Saccharopolyspora erythraea NRRL 2338: one gene and its partner. The protein of the gene in region 1 binds, or shares a complex with, the protein of each later gene. Links are inferred from orthologs where the notes say so. Each region holds a gene or a part of one and is shown in the gene's direction. Other genes may lie near its edges. The genes, in order: nusB and rpsJ.

Evidence for each region.
Region 2: the proteins of nusB (region 1) and rpsJ are in contact, whole or in part, in a solved structure (PDB 3D3B), measured with the Escherichia coli proteins. The link is inferred for Saccharopolyspora erythraea NRRL 2338 from one-to-one orthologs.

Annotation. Positions count from the first base shown.
Region 1 is NC_009142.1:2,256,653-2,267,277, forward strand. The notes cover bases 4,916-7,661. They hold nusB (transcription antitermination factor NusB), read left to right. Parts: upstream 4,916-5,938; coding sequence 5,939-6,385; downstream 6,386-7,661. Other genes in these bases: SACE_RS10150 (M24 family metallopeptidase), read left to right, coding at 4,916-5,222; efp (elongation factor P), read left to right, coding at 5,306-5,872; bldD (transcriptional regulator BldD), read right to left, coding at 6,577-7,065; pyrR (bifunctional pyr operon transcriptional regulator/uracil phosphoribosyltransferase PyrR), read left to right, coding at 7,416-7,661. Also shown: SACE_RS10130 (PIG-L deacetylase family protein), read left to right, coding at 258-1,031; SACE_RS10135 (GlxA family transcriptional regulator), read right to left, coding at 1,028-2,041; SACE_RS10140 (MFS transporter), read left to right, coding at 2,105-3,418; SACE_RS10145 (methylated-DNA--[protein]-cysteine S-methyltransferase), read right to left, coding at 3,448-3,975; more of SACE_RS10150, read left to right, coding at 4,113-4,915; more of pyrR, read left to right, coding at 7,662-8,006; SACE_RS10175 (aspartate carbamoyltransferase catalytic subunit), read left to right, coding at 8,006-8,938; SACE_RS10180 (dihydroorotase), read left to right, coding at 8,935-10,233; SACE_RS10185 (PH-like domain-containing protein), read left to right, coding at 10,233-10,625. UniProt on the Escherichia coli protein: Part of the processive rRNA transcription and antitermination complex (rrnTAC). The complex forms an RNA-chaperone ring around the RNA exit tunnel of RNA polymerase (RNAP).
Region 2 is NC_009142.1:7,623,262-7,633,969, reverse strand. The notes cover bases 498-3,326. They hold rpsJ (30S ribosomal protein S10), read left to right. Parts: upstream 498-1,673; coding sequence 1,674-1,979; downstream 1,980-3,326. Other genes in these bases: rplD (50S ribosomal protein L4), read left to right, coding at 2,647-3,326; rplC (50S ribosomal protein L3), read left to right, coding at 1,997-2,647; tuf (elongation factor Tu), read left to right, coding at 498-1,118. Outside these bases: more of tuf, read left to right, coding at 1-497; more of rplD, read left to right, coding at 3,327-3,333; rplW (50S ribosomal protein L23), read left to right, coding at 3,330-3,629; rplB (50S ribosomal protein L2), read left to right, coding at 3,662-4,495; rpsS (30S ribosomal protein S19), read left to right, coding at 4,514-4,795; rplV (50S ribosomal protein L22), read left to right, coding at 4,838-5,257; rpsC (30S ribosomal protein S3), read left to right, coding at 5,257-6,153; rplP (50S ribosomal protein L16), read left to right, coding at 6,157-6,576; rpmC (50S ribosomal protein L29), read left to right, coding at 6,576-6,818; rpsQ (30S ribosomal protein S17), read left to right, coding at 6,815-7,090; rplN (50S ribosomal protein L14), read left to right, coding at 7,233-7,601; rplX (50S ribosomal protein L24), read left to right, coding at 7,601-7,915; rplE (50S ribosomal protein L5), read left to right, coding at 7,918-8,481; SACE_RS32850 (type Z 30S ribosomal protein S14), read left to right, coding at 8,486-8,671; rpsH (30S ribosomal protein S8), read left to right, coding at 8,894-9,292; rplF (50S ribosomal protein L6), read left to right, coding at 9,309-9,848; and 2 more genes. UniProt on the Escherichia coli protein: Involved in the binding of tRNA to the ribosomes. Part of the processive rRNA transcription and antitermination complex (rrnTAC). The complex forms an RNA-chaperone ring around the RNA exit tunnel of RNA polymerase (RNAP).

The DNA of each region.
Region 1 (10,625 bases):
CAACAGACTTCACGGACAGCCCGTACACCCGGGTCCGCGTGGTGCCGAGGGCGCCGCGTTCCGGCAGTCCCTGGAATCTCGCGGCAACTCGGTGAAAACCGTGCGAGAGGGGCGATTTTCCGCCAGCGGAGGGTGGTTCACCGGTCCGGCGATCGAGGATGGGCCCGGCGATCCAGGGGCGGGCCGGTCGTACCAGGGTGGCCCGGGAACGGGGACGATCCGGGAACCGGAGACGAGCCGCGGGAGGACCGAGATCCATGGCGACTGTGCTGGCGTTGCACGCCCACCCCGACGACGAGGTGTTCATGACCGGCGGCACGCTCGCCCGCGCCGCCGCCGAGGGGCACCGGGTGGTCGTCGCGGTCGCGACCGACGGTGTCGTGCACGCGGACACCGAGCGCGTGCCGAGCCGCCTGGACGAGCTGCGGGCGAGTGCGCGGGCCCTCGGCGTGGCGCGCGTCGTGCACCTCGGCTACGCCGACAGCGGGCACGGCGAGGTGCTGTTCCCCGACCCGCCGGGGCGGACGCGGTTCGTGCGGGCGAGCACGTCCGAGGCCGCCGAGCGGCTGGCCGCCGTTCTGCGGGAGGAGGAGGTGCGGATGCTGCTGAGCTACGACGGCAACGGCGGCTACGGCCACCGCGACCACGTGAAGGTGCACGAGGTAGGCAAGCTCGCCGCGGAGCTGGCCGGTGTACCGCGCGTGCTGGAGGCGACGATGCCGCGCGACGGCGTCGCCCGGCTGCTGGGACTCGCGCGCCTGCTGCGGCTGCCGGTGCGCTTCGACCCCGCCGCGCTGGACCACGCCTACAGCCCGCGCGCGGCGATCACGCACCGGATCGACGTGCGGCGCTTCGCGCGCCAGAAGCGCGCCGCCCTGGCCGCCCACCGGTCGCAGGTGCACGGCACCGGGCGTCTCTCGCCGCTCCTGCGGATGCTGCTCCGGCTCCCGCTGCCGGTGTTCGCGCTGCTGCTCGGCCGGGAGTGGTTCGTCGACGCCTCGCCGGTGCGGCGGGCCGACCCGGTCTCCTAGGCCCGAATCTCCTCGGTCCGGCCGTCCTCGGTCCTGGTGCGGAAGGTCCGCCGGTAGGCCATCGGCGTGGTGCCCAGCTTCCGCCGCAGGTGCGCGCGCAGGGAGGATCCGCTACCCAGGCCGGACTGCTCGGCGACCCGGTCGACGGCCAGGTCCGTGGACTCCAGCAGCTCCCGGGCGTGCTCGACGCGCTGCTGGAGCAGCCAGTCCAGCGGGCTGCACCCGGTCTCGGCGCGGAACTTCCTGGCGAAGGTGCGCACGCTCATCCCGGCCCGCTCGGCCATGGCCGCGAGGGTCAGTGGCTCGGCGAGCCGCTCGAGCATCCACTCGCGCGCCGCGGCGGTGCCGTCGCCGGTGGCCTCGGGCAGCGGGCGCTCGATGAACTGCGACTGCCCGCCCTCGCGCCACGGCGGCACGACGCTGCGGCGCGCGGCCCGGTTGGCGACCTCGCTGCCGTGGTCGCGGCGGATGACGTGCAGGCACAGGTCGATCCCGGCGGCCACGCCCGCCGAGGTCAGCACGTCGCCGTCGTCGACGAACAGCACGTCCGGGTGCAGGTCGACGGCGGGGTAGAGGGTGCGGAAGTGCTCCACGTGGGCCCAGTGCGTGGTCGCGGGACGACCGGCGAGCAGCCCGGCGGCGGCCAGCACGTAGGCGCCGGTGCAGATCGACATGACGCGCGTGCTCTCGGGCAGCGCCGCGAAGTAGCCGGCGAGGTCGGCGGGCAGGGTGCCGTCGGTGCAGGGCCCGGCCACGTAGGTGCCGGGCACGATGAGGGTGTCCGGTTCAGCCAGGAACTCCAGGTCGACCTCGGGCAGCACCGAGTAGCCCGAGGAGGTGCGGATGGGGCCGCCGTCGAGGCTGCCGACGCGCACGTCGTAGAGCTTTTCGCCGTCGGGGCCCGCGGCCTTGGACAGGATCTGCGAGGGGATCGTCAGGTCGAAGCCGACGACCTCGGACACGCCCAGCACCAGCACGCGGTGGGCGGCGGTGCGCGACTCGGCAGCCATGGCAAGATCCTGCCACATATTGGCCACCCGGCCACTCGTCAGCGCCGACCGCCGTCGCCGAAGGTGTTGGACGTGATCGAAACGTCCCCTGAAGTGGTGCGGCAGCGGCGCTTCCACCCCGCGTGGTGGGTCGCCGCGGTCGCGTTCGTCGCCTTGCTGGGAGCGGCCGCGTTCCGCTCGGTGCCGGGTGTGCTCATGAACCCGCTGCACCACGAGTTCGGCTGGCCGCACAGCACGATCTCGCTGGCGGTGTCGCTCAACCTCCTCCTCTACGGCCTGACCGCCCCGTTCGCCGCGGCGTTGATGGCGCGCTTCGGCATCCGGGTCGTGACGGTGTGCGCGCTGCTGCTCGTCGCGGCGGGCAGCGGGCTCACCGTGTTCATGACCGCGAGCTGGCAGCTGGTGCTCTGCTGGGGTCTGCTGGTCGGGCTGGGCACCGGGTCGATGGCGCTGGCGTTCGTCTCCACGGTGGTCGACCGCTGGTTCGTCGCCCGGCGCGGCCTGGTCAGCGGGGTGCTGACCGCGGCAAGCGCCACCGGCCAGCTGGTCTTCCTGCCGCTGGTGGCCCACCTGGCCGGGGCCTACGGCTGGCGCTCGGCCTCCCTGCTGGTCACCGCCGCGGCGCTGGCCATCGTGCCGCTGGTCTGGCTCCTGCTGCGCGACCGCCCCGCCGACGTGGGCGTGCTGGCCTACGGGGCGAGCGAACCGCTGCCCGAACCGCGCACCGGCAACGCCGCGGCCGCCGCGCTCACCGCGCTGCGCGACGCGGCGCGCACGCCCGCCTTCTGGCTGCTGGCGGCCGCGTTCGCGATCTGCGGGGCGAGCACGAACGGTCTGGTCAACACCCACTTCGTGCCGGCGGCGCACGACCACGGCATGCCGCAGACCACGGCCGCGGGCCTGCTCGCGGTGATCGGCGTGTTCGACGTGGCGGGCACGGTGCTCTCCGGCTGGCTGACCGACCGGTTCAACCCGCGGATCCTGCTGGCCGTCTACTACACCCTGCGCGGTGCGTCGCTGTTCGTCCTGCCGCAGCTCTTCGCGCCCACGCCGGGAGCGCAGATGGTGCTGTTCGTGGTCTTCTACGGCCTGGACTGGATCGCCACCGTGCCGCCGACGATGGCGCTGTGCCGCGAGCACTTCGGCGAGCGCGCCTCGGTCGTCTTCGGATGGGTGTTCGCCTCGCACCAGATCGGCGCGGCCGCCATCGCGAGCATCGCCGGGGTGGTCCGCGACCAGTTCGGCGACTACGCCGCCGCCTGGTACGGCGCGGGACTGCTGTGCCTGCTCGCAACGGCGTTCTCGCTGTCGGTCCGGAAGGCCAGGCCCGCCCCGCCTTCCGAGCCGGACCGGGAACGGGCGGCCACGGGGCGGTGACGCCGCGCGCCGCTACCGATGCGCCGGCCTCAGGCCAGCATGCCGAGCTCGAGCAGCGTCGCGTCGAGCGCGCCCTCCAGCACCAGCAGCCTGCGCTTGGCCTCCAGGCCGGGTCCGAATCCGCCCAGCCCGCCGCCGCTGGCCACCACCCGGTGGCAGGGCACCACGATCGGCACCGGGTTGCTGCCCATGATGGTCCCGACCGCGCGGGCCGCCTCCGGGCGCCCCGCGAGCCCCGCCAGCTCCCGGTAGCTCAGCGTCCGTCCGAAGGGGACCTGCTCGTGCAGGGTCCGCAGCACCTGCAGCCGCAGACCCTCGATGTTCGACCAGTCGACGGGCAGGTCGAACGCGCGCCGCCGGCCCGCGAAGTACTCCTCGAGCTGGGCACCCGCCCGCAGGGCGGGCTCCCCGGCCTCGGCCGGCTCGGCCTCGCCGTAGTGCGGCAGCACCTGGTCCGGTCCCCCGAAGCACACCTGCACCAGTCCGGCTTCGCCGGCCACCGCGGTCACCTCGCCGACCGGGCCGCGCACCACCGTCCAGGACAACTCCGTCCGCATGCGCCGCAGGTTAGCCGTGCCCACCGACGATGCCGCACGGCCGCGATCCGGGACGCCGCGACCAGCGGTTGGCGGCTTTGCGCCGAGAGCCCTTCGACCACGGTCGGCGGGCGCGTCCAGCCGTTAGGCTGCGTTCCATGTCCGAAACGCACGCCCGTCGACGCCACGACCTGCGCACCGGCCTCCGCGAACGCGAGCTGGACGCGATGCTGGTGACCGACCTGCTCAACGTCCGCTACCTCACCGGGTTCACCGGTTCCAACGCCGCCCTGGTGGTGCACGCAGCGGACGAGCCCGGTGCGGAGACCCGCACCGTCTTCTGCACCGACGGCAGGTACCTGACCCAGGCCGCCGCCGAGGTCCCCGACCTGGAGCAGGTCATCGAGCGGGCGAGCGCGCTGGCGCTGGCCGAGCGGATCGCCGCCGCCGCCGGCGCCCACCGCCGGACCGGCTTCGAGAGCCACCACGTGACCGTCGACGGCCGTGACGAGCTGGCCGATGCCGCGGGAGCGGCCGAGCTGGTGCGCGCCCCGGGGCTGGTCGAGCGGCTGCGGCTGATCAAGGACGAGGCCGAGGTCGAGGCGCTGCGGATGGCCTGCGCGGCCGCCGACCGGGCGCTGGCCGACCTCATCGAGCACGGCGGTCTGCGGCCGGGTCGCACCGAGCTGGAGGTCGCCCGCGAGCTCGACGGCCGCATGCTCGACCACGGCGCCGCCGGGCCGTCGTTCGACACCATCGTCGCCGCGGGCGCCAACTCCGCGGTGCCCCACCACCGGCCCACCGACGCGGTGCTGGCCCCCGGCGACTTCGTCAAGATCGACTTCGGCGCGCTGGTCGACGGCTACCACTCCGACATGACCCGGACGCTGGTGCTGGGCAGGCCCGCCGAGTGGCAGCAGGAGATCTACCAGCTCGTGCTCGCCGCCCAGACCGCGGGCCGGGACGCGGTGGCCGTCGACGCCGACGTCCGCGAGGTCGACACCGCCGCCCGCGCGGTGATCGAGGAGGCCGGCTACGGCGACCGGTTCCTGCACGGCCTGGGACACGGCGTGGGCCTGGAGATCCACGAGGCACCGGCGTTGTCCCAGCGGGGAGACGGTAGAATCGCCGCCGGAATGGCGGTCACCGTCGAGCCCGGCGTCTACCTGCCGGAGCGTGGCGGCGTCCGCATCGAGGACACACTGGTCGTGCGTCCTGGCACGCCGGAGCTCCTCACCTTGACGACGAAGGAGCTCATCGCCGTCTGAGCGCGACGTGCGCCCCGCGTCGGCGGCACGCCAACGCGCCGATGAGAAACACCGCAGCCATCACCACAGGAGAGACCCCGAACGTGGCTTCCACGAACGATCTGAAGAACGGACTGGTGCTCAACCTCGACGGCCAGCTCTGGTCCGTCGTGAACTTCCAGCACGTCAAGCCCGGCAAGGGCGGCGCTTTCGTGCGCACCACCCTGAAGAACGTGCTCTCGGGCAAGGTTGTGGACAAGACCTTCAACGCGGGCGTGAAGGTCGACACCGCCAACGTCGACCGCCGCGAGATGACCTACCTCTACAACGACGGCACCGACTACGTCTTCATGGACCCCGACACCTACGACCAGGTCGGCGTGGCCGCCTCGGTCGTCGGCGACGCGGCCGACTACATGCTCGAGAACAGCCAGGTCGTGGTCGCCCGCCACGATGACAACCCGCTGTACGTGGAGCTGCCCGCCTCGGTCGAGCTCGACATCCAGCACACCGACCCGGGTGTGCAGGGCGACCGCTCCACCGGAGGTACCAAGCCCGCCACCCTGGAGACCGGCGCCGAGATCCAGGTCCCGCTGTTCCTCAACACCGGCGACAAGGTGAAGGTCGACCCGCGCGACGGCCGTTACCTCGGCCGCGTCAGCACCAAGTGACGGCCCCTGTCGGCCCCGTCGGCGGCGCCCGCGCGAGGCGCGGCACTGCCGGGAAGTGGGTGTGAGGTGGGCGCACGCAACAAGGCCCGCAAACGCGCGGTGGACGTGCTCTACGAGGCCGACCTGCGCGGGGAGGACGCGGTCACGCTGCTCTCCGGGCGGGTCGGCTCTCCGGACCTGCCGCCGGTCAACGAGTACACGGTGACCCTGGTCGAGGGCGTCACCGCGAACCGGCAGCGCATCGACGAGCTGCTCGTGGAGCACGCCGAGGGCTGGACCCTGGCGCGGATGCCCGCGGTGGACCGCGCGGTGCTGCGGCTGGGGCTCTACGAGCTGCTGTGGCGCAGCGACGACGTGCCCCCGGCGGTGGCCATCGACGAGGCGGTCGAGCTGGTCAAGGCGCTGTCCACCGACGACTCGCCGCGCTTCGTCAACGGCGTGCTCGGGCGCATCGCCGGCATCGGCGACCGCCTGCGCAGCACGCTGCGCGGCGCGAACCCCGGCGCCGAGTAGCCGCGGACGGGCGCGCCGCCCCGCTACCAGGCTCGGCGAGCGGGTCGGCCGACCAGGCCCGCCGAGCGGGATGGCCGGAGGCTGACCCGGGGGAGGAACGCGGCATCAAGGCCCGCTCCCGCGCCGACGGGAGCGAACGGTGACACAACGGCGGAGGCCCACCCGATCGGGTGGGCCTCCGCCGTTGTTCGTCACTCCTCCCGGGCCGGGCGCGCTTCGGGCGGAAGCACGCCCCAGTCGATTAGCTGCTCGGTGAGCTCTCCGGGCGTCATGTCGTAGATGATGGCCAGGGATCGCAGGTCCTCGGTGCGGATGGACAGCACCTTGCCGTTGTAGTCGCCGCGCTGGCTCTGGATGGTGGCCGCGTAGCGGGCCAGCGGGCCCACCTTCTCGGCCGGGAGCTGTTGCAGCCGCTCCAGGTTGATCACGACTTTGGTGGCGGGCTCGGCGCCGGAAGGCACCCGGCCCTCCGGGAGCAGCTCCGCGACCGGGACCCCGTAGAAGTCGGCCAGCTCGGCCAGCTTCTGCACGGTCACCGCGCGGTCGCCACGTTCATAGGACCCGACGACCACGGCCTTCCACCGCCCGCCTGACTTCTGCTCGACGCCGTGCAGCGAGAGACCTTGCTGCTGGCGGATAGCGCGGAGCTTGCCGCCCAGCGCCTTGGCGTAGTCGCCCATGTGGCGTTTCTCCGTTTCATTCGCCCCGTCAGCCGATACCGGATGCCGAGGAGGCAAGTTCAGATCGATACGGAGAGTAATGTTCGCTCGCGAGCGTCACCAGGTCAAGTTGGTCTTCGTTCGCAGGGGGGCGAGTACCACCACACCACCCGGACGATTGACCCGCACGCATTGATAGCGTACAACGCGGGCCCGGCGGACACCCTGCGGTGCGGCTTTCACCAGCGGCACCGGCGCGGATCCTCCCGTCGCGGAACACCCGTCCTCACCAGCCGGCCGACAGCCGTCGGGAGAGGACCCGAAGCCATCCTTTAAGGACCCGTCCAGTGAGGCGGGGAAGGAGGTCCACCGTGGCGTCACGCCACAAGGCGGGCGCGGCGGATCCGGCCGAGGAGCGCGAGCTCCTGTCGGCCGGTGACGTTGCGCGCACGATAGCCAGGATCGCGCACCAGATCATCGAGAAGACCGCTCTGGACACCGGCGGCAGCGACATCGTCCTGCTCGGCATCCCGAAGCGGGGCGCCCCGCTGGCCGACCGGCTGGCCGCCAAGATCAGCGAGTTCAGCGGTGTGACGGTGCCCACCGGCACCCTCGACATCACCCTCTACCGCGACGACCTGCGCAAACGACCCAACCGTCCCCTCGAGCCGAGCAGCCTTCCCGCCGACGGCATCGACGGCTCGCTGGTCGTGCTCGTCGACGACGTCCTCTACTCCGGCCGCACGGTGCGCGCCGCCCTCGACGCCCTGCGCGACCAGGGCCGCCCGCGCGCGGTGCAGCTGGCGGTGCTGGTCGACCGGGGCCACCGGGAGCTGCCGATCCGCGCCGACTACGTCGGCAAGAACGTGCCGACCTCGCGCAGCGAGGACGTCGCGGTGCGGCTCACCGAGGTCGACGAGGCCGACGCGGTGGTCCTGCGCCGCAGCGGGGAGGAGTCCTGATGCGCCACCTGCTGTCCACCGAGGGGCTCGACGCGGCCACCGCGACCGCCGTGCTCGACACCGCGGGCACCCTCAAGCAGACCCTGCTCGGCCGGGAGGTCCGCAAGCTGCCGACGCTGCGCGGGCGGACCGTGGTGACGATGTTCTACGAGAACTCCACCCGGACCCGGGTGTCCTTCGAGGTCGCGGGCAAGTGGATGAGCGCCGACGTGATCAACGTGTCGGCCGGCGCCTCGTCGGTCGGCAAGGGCGAGTCGCTGCGCGACACCGCGCTGACCCTGTCGGCGGCGGGTGCGGACTGCGTGATCGTGCGCCACCCGGCCTCCGGCGCGGCGCACCGGCTGGCGGGCTGGCTGGAGGCCACCGGCACCCAGGTCGTCAACGCCGGTGACGGCATGCACGAGCACCCGACGCAGGCGCTGCTGGACGCCGCGACGCTGCGCGAGCGGCTGGGCGAGCTGGCGGGCAGGCGCGTCGCGATCGTCGGCGACCTGCTGCACAGCCGGGTCGCGCGCTCCAACGTGCACCTGCTGCGCACGCTCGGCGCGCAGGTCGTGCTGGTCGCGCCGCCGACGCTGGTACCCGCCGGCGTCGAGCACTGGGGCGCCGAGGTCCGCCACGAGCTCGATCCGGAACTGCCCGGGCTCGACGCGGTGATGCTGCTGCGGGTGCAGGCCGAGCGGATGCACGGCGGGTTCTTCCCGTCGGCGCGCGAGTACTCGATCGCCTACGGCATGAACGAGGCCAGGCTCGCCAGGCTGCCCGAGCACGCCGTGGTGCTGCACCCCGGTCCGATGCTGCGCGGCATGGAGATCGCCCCGGCGGTGGCCGACTCCCCGCGGGCGGCCATCACCGAGCAGGTCCGCAACGGCGTGCACGTGCGGATGGCGGTGCTCTACCACCTGTTGGCCGGAGAGGAGATCGCGGCATGAGCCGGGTGCTGCTGAAGGATGTTCGTCCCTACGGCGAGGGTGAGCCGGTCGACCTGCTCGTCGACGGCGGGCTGATCGCCGAGATCGGCGCGGACCTGCGGGTCGACGCCGACGAGATCGTGCACGCCGGCGGTGCGGTCGCGCTGCCCGGTTTCGTGGACCTGCACACCCACCTGCGCGAACCGGGGCGCGAGGACACCGAGACGATCGAGACCGGTTCGGTGGCCGCGGCGCTGGGCGGCTACACCGCGGTCTTCGCCATGGCCAACACCGACCCGGTCGCCGACAACGCGGTGGTCGTGGAGCACGTGTGGCGGCGGGGCCGCGAGGTCGGCCTGGTCGACGTGCACCCGGTGGGCGCGGTCACCGTCGGCCTGGCCGGGGAGAAGCTGGCCGAGCTGGGCACGATGGCGCGCTCGTCGGCCGGGGTGCGGCTGTTCTCCGACGACGGCCACTGCGTGCACGACCCGCTGGTCATGCGGCGCGCGCTGGAGTACACCAGGGCGCTGGGCGGAGTCGTCGCCCAGCACGCCGAGGAGCCGAGGCTGACCGTCGGCGCGCAGGCCCACGAGGGCGCCAACGCCGCGAAGCTCGGCCTGGAGGGCTGGCCCGCCCCGGCCGAGGAGGCCATCGTGGCCCGCGACTGCCTGCTGTCCGGGCACACCGGCGGCACGCTGCACGTCTGCCACGTCTCCACCGCGGGCACCGCCGAGATCCTGCGCTGGTGGAAGTCGCAGGAGCGCCGGGGCCGGGTGTCGGCCGAGGTCACGCCGCACCACCTGCTGCTGACCGACGACCTGCTCGCCGGCTACGACCCGCTCTACAAGGTCAACCCGCCGCTGCGCACCGACGACGACGTGCGCGCGCTGCGGCAGGCGCTGGCCGACGGCACCGTGGACTGCGTGGCCACCGACCACGCCCCGCACGCCGACCAGGACAAGACCTGCGAGTGGTCGGCGGCCCGGCCGGGCATGCTGGGACTGCAGACCGCGCTCGGCGTCGTGGTCGCCACGATGGTCGAGACCGGGCTGCTGGACTGGCGCGGCGTGGCGCGGGTGATGAGCGAGCGCCCCGCGGAGATCGCGGGGCTGGCCGACCAGGGACGTCCGGTCGCCGCGGGCGAACCGGCGAACCTGGTGCTGGTCGACGGCGGTGCGCGCTGGACGGTGCGCGGCGCCGAGCTGGCCAGCATCGCCGAGAACTCGCCGTACGAGGGCATGGAGCTGCCCGGGCGGGTGGTCGCCACGATGCTGCGCGGGACGATCACGGCGGTCGAGGGCAAGGTGAGGCGCTGATGGAGCTGGAGCGCTTGCTGTGGGTGCTGGGGATGCTGGCGCTGGCGGCGCTGGTGTTCTTCGGGATGCGCCGGGGCTGGGTGAACCGGGCGCGGCGGCAGGCCGCGGAGCTGCCCGGCTTCCCGGAGGCGCCGGAGGACGCCGGTGCGGAGCTGCTCGCGGCCGCGACCGGCATGTACGTCGGCACCACGACGGCCGGTGACTGGCAGGACCGCATCGCCGTCGGCGACGTCGGGCACCGCGCGAACGGCACCGTCCACCTGCACCGGTCGGGGCTGCGGATCGACCGCGACGGCGCGAGTCCGCTGTGGATCCCGGCCGCGTCCGTCCAGGACGCCCGCGTGGACCACAAGCTGGCGAACAAGGTCGTGCCCGGAGCGGGGCTGCTGGTG
Region 2 (10,708 bases), 5.4 Mb from region 1 along the record:
CCACGCTCACCGCGGCGATCACCAAGGTGCTGCACGACAAGCACCCCGAGCTGAACCCCTTCACGCCGTTCGACGAGATCGACAAGGCGCCGGAGGAGAAGCAGCGCGGCATCACGATCCAGATCGCGCACGTCGAGTACCAGACCGAGAAGCGTCACTACGCGCACGTCGACGCCCCCGGTCACGCCGACTACGTCAAGAACATGATCACCGGTGCGGCCCAGATGGACGGCGCCATCCTGGTGGTCGCGGCGACCGACGGCCCGATGCCGCAGACCCGGGAGCACGTGCTGCTGGCCCGCCAGGTCGGCGTCCCCTACATCCTGGTCGCGCTGAACAAGGCCGACATGGTCGACGACGAGGAGATCATCGAGCTCGTCGAGATGGAGGTCCGCGAGCTGCTGTCGGCTCAGGAGTTCCCCGGCGACGACGTCCCGGTCGTCCGCGTCTCCGCGCTGAAGGCGCTGGAGGGCGACGCCGAGTGGGGCGACAAGATCATGGAGCTGCTGGACGCGGTCGACGAGAACGTTCCGGACCCGGAGCGCGAGACCGACAAACCGTTCCTGATGCCGATCGAGGATGTCTTCTCCATCACCGGTCGTGGCACCGTGGTGACCGGGCGCATCGAGCGCGGCGTCATCAACGTGAACGAAGAGGTCGAGATGGTCGGCATCAAGGAGAAGCCGCTCAAGACCACCGTCACGGGTGTCGAGATGTTCCGCAAGCTGCTCGACCAGGGCCAGGCCGGTGACAACGTCGGTCTGCTCATCCGCGGCATCAAGCGCGAAGAAGTCGAGCGCGGCATGGTCGTCGTGAAGCCCGGCACCACCACCCCGCACACCGAGTTCGAGGCGCAGGTCTACATCCTGTCCAAGGACGAGGGTGGTCGGCACACGCCGTTCTTCAACAACTACCGCCCGCAGTTCTACTTCCGCACCACCGACGTGACCGGTGTGGTGACCCTCCCGGAGGGCACCGAGATGGTCATGCCGGGCGACAACACCGAGATGTCGGTGCAGCTCATCCAGCCGATCGCGATGGACGAAGGTCTGCGCTTCGCGATCCGCGAGGGTGGCCGCACGGTCGGCGCGGGTCGCGTCACCAAGATCCACAAGTGATCCGGTAGAGGGCCTGCCTCTCCTCGCGAGGGGCAGGCCCTCTGCGGTTTCCCCGGGAACCGAGATCGAATTCCCGGTGAACCCACCCCCGATTTGGGTTGACATACGGCGTGTGTCATCCTGTATGGGTTGCTCGTTCGGAGCGGTCGGATTTCGGGCGCACGCCCGGCTTCAATCCGGCCGCTTCGCTACGAACAGCCTCGCGCCCTTGGTTCGGACCAGGACCGGTTCTTCCGGGCCTGCGCGTGGCCGCCGTGGAGGCGGCCTGCCGATCAGGGTGGCAAGAGAAGGTGTACGGGCCGAGAGGCCCATCCCACCGGCACAGTTCGGCGGGACCGGTATGTGGTCAACAAGGCGACACGCCCGACCGCGTGTACCGGGCACCAAACACCTGAACAGGGGCGGACCGAGGGCTGTGACCCACCCTGCCGGACACCCGGCATCCGGGGGCGCTCACACGGCTGAGGCCGCGCAGGGCACCAACGCCCAACGGGGGCGGTGAACCCGCTCCCTGCATGCAACCGCGGCACGAGACTAGAGGAACGGCAAGCCACTATGGCGGGACAGAAGATCCGCATCCGGCTCAAGGCCTACGACCACGAGGCGATCGACGCGTCCGCGCGCAAGATCGTCGAGACCGTGACGCGCACCGGCGCTCGGGTCGTCGGGCCGGTGCCGCTGCCCACTGAGAAGAACGTCTACTGCGTCATCCGCTCCCCGCACAAGTACAAGGACTCGCGGGAGCACTTCGAGATGCGGACGCACAAGCGGCTCATCGACATCCTCGAACCGACGCCGAAGACGGTGGACGCGCTCATGCGCATCGACCTGCCAGCCAGCGTCGACGTGAACATCCAGTAGGCGGAGAGACGAGACCCATGTCTGACAGGCAGATCAAGGGGATTCTGGGCACCAAGCTCGGCATGACCCAGGTCTTCGACGACCAGAACCGGGTGGTTCCGGTGACGGTCGTGCAGGCCGGGCCGAACGTGGTCACCCAGATTCGCACCCCGGAGAAGGACGGCTACTCGGCCGTGCAGCTGGCGTTCGGCGCCATCGACCCGCGCAAGGTGAACAAGCCGCGCACCGGCCACTTCACCAAGGCAGGCGTCACTCCGCGCCGCCACGTCGTCGAGCTGCGCACCGCCGACGCCGGCGAGTACGAGGTCGGCCAGGAAGTCACCGCCGAGGTCTTCGAGGCCGGCACGGTGGTCGACGTGGTCGGCACCAGCAAGGGCAAGGGCTTCGCGGGCACCATGAAGCGCCACGGCTTCCGCGGCCAGGGCGCGAGCCACGGTACGCAGGCCGTGCACCGCAAGCCGGGCTCCATCGGTGGCTGCGCCACCCCGGGCCGCGTGTTCAAGGGCATGCGGATGTCCGGCCGGATGGGCTCCGACCGCGTCACCACCCAGAACCTCAAGGTCCACCGGGTGGAGGGCGAGTCCGGCCTGCTGCTGATCAAGGGCGCCATCCCCGGCCCGAAGGGCGGACTGGTGCTGGTGAAGAGTCCCGCGAAGGGTGGTGCGTGATGAGCGTGACGCTGGACGTCCGTACCCCGGACGGCAAGACCGACGGCACCGTCGAGCTGCCCGCCGAGATCTTCGACGTGCAGGCCAACATCGCGTTGATGCACCAGGTCGTGGTCGCTCAGCTCGCGGCGGGCCGGCAGGGCACGCACGCGACCAAGACCCGCGGCCAGGTCTCCGGTGGTGGCAAGAAGCCGTACCGGCAGAAGGGCACCGGTAACGCCCGGCAGGGCTCGATCCGCGCCCCGCAGTTCACCGGCGGTGGCACCGTCCACGGGCCGCAGCCGCGCGACTACTCGCAGCGGACCCCCAAGAAGATGAAGGTCGCCGCGCTCCGCGGTGCCCTGTCCGACCGCGTCCGCGCGGGCCAGCTGCACGTGGTCAGCCACGTCGTCGGTGGCGAGCAGCCGTCGACCAAGCAGGCCAGGACCGCGGTGCGGACCTGGACCGAGGCCAAGCGCGTCCTGGTGGTGCTCAACAAGTCGGAGGAGACCTCCTGGCTGAGCCTGCGAAACCTGCAGAACGTCCACCTGATCGACCCGTCCCAGCTGAACACCTACGACGTCCTGGTCAACGACGACGTCGTGTTCACCAAGGCGGCGTTCGAGCGCTTCGTCGCCGGCCCGGCCAAGGGCAAGACGGCCAAGGCGGCGGCTACCTCTGGTGAGGCTGAGGAGGCGAACCAGTGATCCCCGACCCGCGAGACATCATCCTTGCGCCGGTGATCTCCGAGAAGTCCTACGGGCTGCTCGAGGAGAACCAGTACACGTTCCTGGTCCGCCCGGGCTCGAACAAGACCGAGATCAAGATCGCGGTCGAGAAGATCTTCGGCGTGAAGGTCACCAACGTCAACACGATCAACCGCCAGGGCAAGCGCAAGCGCACCCGCACCGGGTACGGCAAGCGCAAGGACACCAAGCGGGCGATCGTAACGCTCTCCCCGGAGAGCAAGCCGATCGAAATCTTCGGCGGACCGGCCGCCTGACCGGCGCTGATTAGGACGAGGTTGCGTTAAAGATGGGCATTCGCAAGCACAAGCCGACGACGCCAGGGCGTCGCGGCTCCAGCGTGTCCGACTTCGCCGAGATCACGCGGTCGGAGCCGGAGAAGTCGCTGCTGCGCCCCCTGCACGGCCGGGGCGGTCGCAACGCACACGGCAAGATCACCACGCGGCACAAGGGCGGCGGCCACAAGCGGGCCTACCGCCTGATCGACTTCCGCCGCAACGACAAGGACGGTGTGCCGGCCAAGGTCGCGCACATCGAGTACGACCCGAACCGCAGCGCCCGGATCGCGCTGCTGCACTACGCGGACGGCGAGAAGCGCTACATCATCGCCCCGAACAACGTGCGGCAGGGCGACCGGATCGAGAGCGGTGCCCGCGCCGACATCAAGCCGGGCAACAACCTGCCGCTGCGCAACATCCCCACCGGCACCGTGGTGCACGCGATCGAGCTGCGCCCCGGCGGCGGGGCCAAGATCGCGCGCTCGGCGGGTGCCAGGGTCCAGCTGGTGGCCAAGGACGGCCCGTACGCCCAGCTCCGGATGCCCTCGGGCGAGATCCGGAACGTGGACGCGCGCTGCCGTGCCACGGTCGGCGAGGTCGGCAACTCCGAGCACGCCAACATCAACTGGGGCAAGGCCGGCCGGATGCGGTGGAAGGGCAAGCGCCCGACCGTCCGCGGTGTCGTGATGAACCCGGTGGACCACCCGCACGGTGGTGGTGAGGGCAAGACCTCCGGTGGTCGTCACCCGGTCAACCCGAAGGGCAAGCCGGAGGGTCGCACCCGCCGCAACAAGCCCAGTGACAAGCTCATCGTCCGCCGTCGCCGCACCGGCAAGAAGCGCTGAGCAGGGAGGTAGGAGAACATGCCACGCAGCCTGAAGAAGGGCCCGTTCGTGGACGACCACCTGCTCAAGAAGGTGGACGCGCTGAACGAGTCGGGCAAGAAGACCGTGATCAAGACCTGGTCCCGCCGGTCGACGATCATTCCGGACATGCTCGGGCACACCTTCGCGGTCCACGACGGCCGCAAGCACATCCCGGTGTTTGTCAACGAGTCGATGGTCGGGCACAAGCTCGGCGAATTCGCCCCGACCCGCACCTTCAAGGGTCACGTCAAGGACGACCGGAAGTCGCGCCGCCGCTGAGCGGGTCTGTGACACGAACGAACAGCAGCAAGGGGTAGCAGGATGACAGCCCGTATCGACGACACTGCCGCGGAGGAGAACCCGCGCGCAGTGGCGCGGGCCCGCTTCGTCCGCGTGACGCCGATGAAGGCCCGTCGCGTGGTGGAGCTCATCAAGGGCCGTAGCGCCAGCGAAGCCCTGGCCGTGCTCCAGTTCGCGCCGCAGGCCGCCAGCGGTCCGGTGTCGAAGGTGCTCGCCAGTGCGGTCGCCAACGCGGAGAACAACCTCTCGCTCGACCCCGACACCCTCTGGGTGCACCGGGCCTACGTCGACGAGGGTCCGACGCTGAAGCGCTTCCGGCCGCGCGCGCAGGGTCGCGCGTACCGGATCCGCAAGCGGACCAGCCACATCACGGTCGAGGTCGAGTCGCGTCCGAAGAAGGTGGCCAGCAAGTCCAAGAGCCAGAAGGGGAGTGCCCGGTAGTGGGTCAGAAGATCAACCCGCACGGCTTCCGTCTCGGCATCACCACGGACTGGAAGTCCCGCTGGTACGCCGACAAGCAGTACTCGGAATACGTCGCGGAGGACGTCAAGATCCGCCGTCGGCTCTCTCGCGGTATGGAGCGCGCAGGGATCTCCAAGGTGGAGATCGAGCGCACCCGCGAGCGGGTCCGGGTGGACATCCACACCGCCAGGCCGGGCATCGTCATCGGCCGTCGCGGTGCCGAGGCGGACCGCATCCGCGGTTCGCTGGAGAAGCTGACCGGCAAGCAGGTCCAGCTCAACATCCTCGAGGTCAAGAACGCCGAGGCGGATGCTCAGCTGGTCGCCCAGGGCGTCGCCGAGCAGCTCTCGAACCGGGTGTCGTTCCGGCGCGCGATGCGCAAGGCCATCCAGTCGGCCATGCGCTCGCCGCAGGTCAAGGGCATCCGGGTGCAGTGCGGTGGCCGTCTCGGCGGTGCCGAGATGTCCCGGTCGGAGTTCTACCGAGAGGGCCGGGTCCCGCTGCACACGCTGCGCGCGGACATCGACTACGGCTTCTTCGAGGCCCGCACGACCTTCGGCCGCATCGGCGTGAAGGTGTGGATCTACAAGGGCGAGCTCGTCGGTGGCCTGAAGCAGAAGCAGCAGGAGTCCGAGGTGCGCCCGCCCCGCGGTGAGCGCGGCGAGCGCGGTGGCCGTCCCGAGCGCGGCGGCCGTCGCCGTTCGGGTGCCTCCGGCACCACCGGCTCCGGTGGCACCGAGGCCGGTCGCGCCGCGGCGGACAAGTCCAAGGGCTCCGCGCAGAGTCCCGAGCAGGCGCAGACCTCCGGCGACGTGGCCTCGGCCAACGCCCCGCAGGTCGCCGAGCCTCGGGCCGATGAGAAGACGGAGGGCTGAGACGTGCTGGTCCCACGCAGGGTGAAGTGGCGCAAGAGCCACGCGCCGAAGCGGAAGGGCTTCGCCAAGGGCGGCACCCGGATCAACTTCGGTGAGTACGGCATTCAGGCGATCGAGCACGGCTACGTGACCAACCGTCAGATCGAGTCGGCCCGTATCGCCATCACCCGGCACGTCAAGCGTGGCGGCAAGGTGTGGATCAACATCTTCCCGGACCGCCCGCTGACCAAGAAGCCGGCCGAAACCCGTCAGGGTTCCGGTAAGGGCTCCCCGGAGTCCTGGGTCGCCAACGTCAAGCCCGGTCGCGTCATGTTCGAGCTGAACTTCCCGAACGAGAAGACCGCGATCGAGGCACTGACCCGTGCGGCGCACAAGCTCCCGATGAAGTGCAAGATCGTGTCCCGAGAGGCTGGTGACTTCTGATGGCAGCGGGCGTCACCGCCACCGAGCTGCGCGAGCTGGCCGACGACGAGCTCGTGCAGAAGCTGAAGGAATCGAAGGAAGAGCTGTTCAACCTCCGGTTCCAGATGGCGACCGGGCAGTTGGAGAACAACCGCCGGCTGCGCGTCGTTCGCCGGGACATCGCCCGGATCTACACCATCATGCGTGAGCGCGAACTGGGCCTGACGGTTTCTCCCGAAGGCGCTGAGGAGGGCGCGGCATGAGTGACGGAGGACAGGGCGTGACCCGCAACACCCGCAAGGTCCGCGAGGGCTACGTCGTCTCGGACAAGATGGACAAGACGATCGTGGTCTCGCTCGAGGACCGCAAGAAGCACGCCCTCTACGGCAAGGTCATGCGCCGCAACACCAAGGTGAAGGCGCACGACGAGGCCAACACGGCGGGCGTCGGCGACCGGGTCCTCCTGATGGAGACCCGCCCGCTGTCGGCGAGCAAGCGCTGGCGGCTGGTCGAGGTCGTCGAGAAGGCCAAGTAAGTCGGTCGCGGTCGGCCGGCCGTTGGAGGGTTCCGCGGCCGGCCGAATCGCGTGCCGGTTGACCGCGCGCGTCGGGTCGGAAATCCGTCGCGCCAGAGTGCATCCGGGCGGGCGTCCGGATGCTTAGGGTCAGGAGTAAGAAGTGATCCAGCAGGAGTCGCGACTTCGCGTCGCCGACAACAGTGGGGCCAAGGAGATCCTGACGATCCGGGTTCTCGGTGGCTCCGGTCGGCGCTACGCGGGTATCGGGGACATCATCGTGGCGACCGTCAAGGACGCCATTCCCGGTGCCAACGTCAAGAAGGGCGAAGTGGTCAAGGCCGTCATCGTCCGCCAGAAGAAGGAAAAGCGTCGTGCGGATGGTTCCTACATCCGGTTCGACGAGAACGCTGCCGTGCTGATCAAGCCGAGCGGCGAGCCGCGTGGGACCCGCATCTTCGGGCCCGTCGGCCGCGAGCTGCGTGACAAGAAGTACATGAAGATCATCTCGCTCGCGCCGGAGGTGCTGTGATGAAGGTGAAGAAGGGTGACACCGTCGTTGTCATCTCCGGCAAGGACAAGGGCGCCAAGGGCAAGGTGATCCAGGCCTTCCCGCAGCGCGACAAGGTCCTGGTCGAAGGCGTGAACCGGATCAAGAAGCACACCAAGGTCTCCCGGACCGAGCGTGGTGCGCAGTCCGGCGGCATCGTCACGCAGGAAGCGCCCATCCACGTCAGCAACGTGATGGTGGTGGACTCCGACGGCCAGCCCACGCGCGTCGGCTACCGCATCGGTGAAGACGGCAAGAAGGTTCGCATCTCTCGCCGCAACGGTAAGGACATCTGATCATGACCACGACTGAGAAGATCGTCCCCCGGCTGAAGACCCGCTACCGCGACGAGATCCGCCAGGCCCTGAACGAGGAGTTCCACTACTCCAACGCCATGCAGGTGCCCGGCGTGGTCAAGGTCGTGGTCAACATGGGTGTTGGCGACGCCGCACGGGACAGCAAGCTGATCGAGGGCGCGGTTCGCGACCTGGCGACCATCACGGGTCAGAAGCCGGAGATCCGCAAGGCCCGCAAGTCCATCGCGCAGTTCAAGCTGCGCGAGGGCATGCCGATCGGGGCCCGCGTGACGCTGCGCGGCGACCGGATGTGGGAGTTCATCGACCGGCTGGTCACCATCGCGCTGCCGCGCATCCGTGACTTCCGGGGGCTGTCGGGCAAGCAGTTCGACGGCAAGGGCAACTACACCTTCGGTCTCAACGAGCAGTCGATGTTCCACGAGATCGACCCCGACTCGATCGACCGTCCGCGCGGCATGGACATCACCGTCGTTACTACGGCCAACACCGATGAGGAAGGCCGGGTGCTGCTGCGCCGGCTGGGCTTCCCGTTCAAGGAGAACTGAGCCGATGGCCAAGAAGGCGTTGATCAACAAGGCCGCCGCCAAGCCGAAGTTCAAGGTCCGGGGCTACACCCGGTGCCAGCGCTGCGGTCGTCCGCGGTCGGTGTTCCGCAAGTTCGGCCTCTGCCGCGTGTGCTTCCGCGAGATGGCGCACGCCGGCGAGCTGCCGGGCGTGAGCAAGAGCTCCTGGTGACGTCCCGCCCGACGGGGATTCGGCTGCTGCCGGTACCCTCGTCGGGCGTCACCTGGGCGTTCGCCCCTGCGCTGAGGACGCTCGCGCTCGCACGCGAAGAGAACGGCCTGCCGCTGCGGCAGGCGATGACCCCCTAATTCGTCCAGGCCGGGGTCCAGACGGTGCCTCCTGGCACGTGTCGGGACCCGCAGGAACCAGACGAGAAAGGTTGAGAAGGTCACCATGACGATGACCGATCCCATCGCAGACATGCTCACTCGTCTGCGCAACGGCAACTCGGCATACCACGACGAGGTCGTGATGCCGCACTCGAAGCTGAAGGCGAACATCGCCGAGATCCTCAAGCGCGAGGGTTACGTGTCGGGCTACCGCACGGAGCAGGGCGAGAAGGGCCAGAACCTGGTCGTCGAGCTCAAGTACGGCCCGAACCGCGAGCGGAGCATCGCCGGCCTGCGCCGCGTCTCCAAGCCCGGTCTCCGGGTCTACGCCAAGTCCACCAACCTGCCGAAGGTGCTGGGCGGACTGGGCATCGCGATCATTTCGACCTCCGGCGGTCTGCTGACCGACCGGCAGGCCATCAAGCAAGGCGTGGGCGGGGAAGTCCTCGCCTACGCGTGGTAAGGGAGGAGGAACGGCCATGTCGCGCATTGGAAAGCTGCCGATCACCGTCCCCTCCGGCGTCGAGGTGACGATCGACGGCCAGGACGTGACGGTCAAGGGCCCCAAGGGCTCCCTGGTGCAGCGGATCGCGGAACCGATCACCGTCGAGAAGGACGACGACGGTGCCATCCTGGTCAAGCGGCCCGACGACGAGCGCAACAGCCGCTCGCTGCACGGACTGTCCCGCAGCCTGGTGAACAACATGGTGGTCGGCGTCAGCCAGGGCTACCAGAAGGACCTCGAGATCCACGGCGTGGGTTACCGCGTGCAGCAGAAGGGCTCGAACCTCGAGTTCGCCCTCGGCTACAGCCACCCGGTCGTCGTCGAGCCGCCGGAGGGCATCGAGTTCGCCACCGACGGTCCCACCAAGCTGTCGGTCAAGGGGATTGACAAGCAGCTGGTCGGCGAGATCGCCGCCAGGATCCGCAAGCTGCGCCGCCCCGACCCGTACAAGGGCAAGGGTGTCCGCTACGCGGGCGAGAACATCCGCCGCAAGGTCGGAAAGACGGGTAAGTGACCATGAGCGAGACCACCACAGCTACCAAGCGCAAGCCAGTGGGCAAGGGCATCTCGGGCGTGCGTCGGACCGCCCGGGCCAACCGCCACTTCCGCCTCCGCAAGAAGGTCAGCGGCACCCCGGCCCGCCCGCGGCTGGTCGTCACCCGGTCCACGCGGCACATCGTCGCGCAGGTCATCGACGACGTCGCCGGCCACACGCTGGCCTCGGCCTCCACGCTGGAAGCCGACCTGCGTTCGTTCGACGGCGACAAGAAGGCCAAGGCCGCCAAGGTCGGCGAGCTGGTCGCCGCCCGTGCCAAGGAGGCCGGCATCGCCGCGGTCGTCTTCGACCGGGGCGGCAACGCCTACCACGGTCGGGTGGCCGCGCTGGCCGACGCCGCTCGTGACGGCGGTCTGGAGTTCTGAGATGCGTAAGACAGCGAACGGAAGGGACGCCTGATGCCTGGACGCACTCGGCGTGACGGCGGTTCGGAGTCCGGCGGCAAGGACCGCCGGGACCGCCGCGACGGTGGCCGTGGCGGGGCGGCCCAAGAGAAGACCCCGCAGTTCGAGCGAGTCGTGACCATCAACCGGGTCGCGAAGGTCGTCAAGGGCGGTCGGCGCTTCAGCTTCACCGCTCTGGTCGTCGTCGGCGACGGCGACGGCATGGTCGGTGTCGGCTACGGCAAGGCCAAGGAAGTTCCGGCGGCGATCGCCAAGGGTGTCGAGGAAGCGAAGAAGAACTTCTTCCGCGTTCCCCGGCTCGGCGGCACGATCACCCACCCGGTGCAGGGCGAGGACGCCGCGGGCGTCGTGCTGCTGCGTCCGGCCAGCGCCGGTACCGGTGTCATCGCCGGTGGCCCGGTGCGCGCGGTGCTG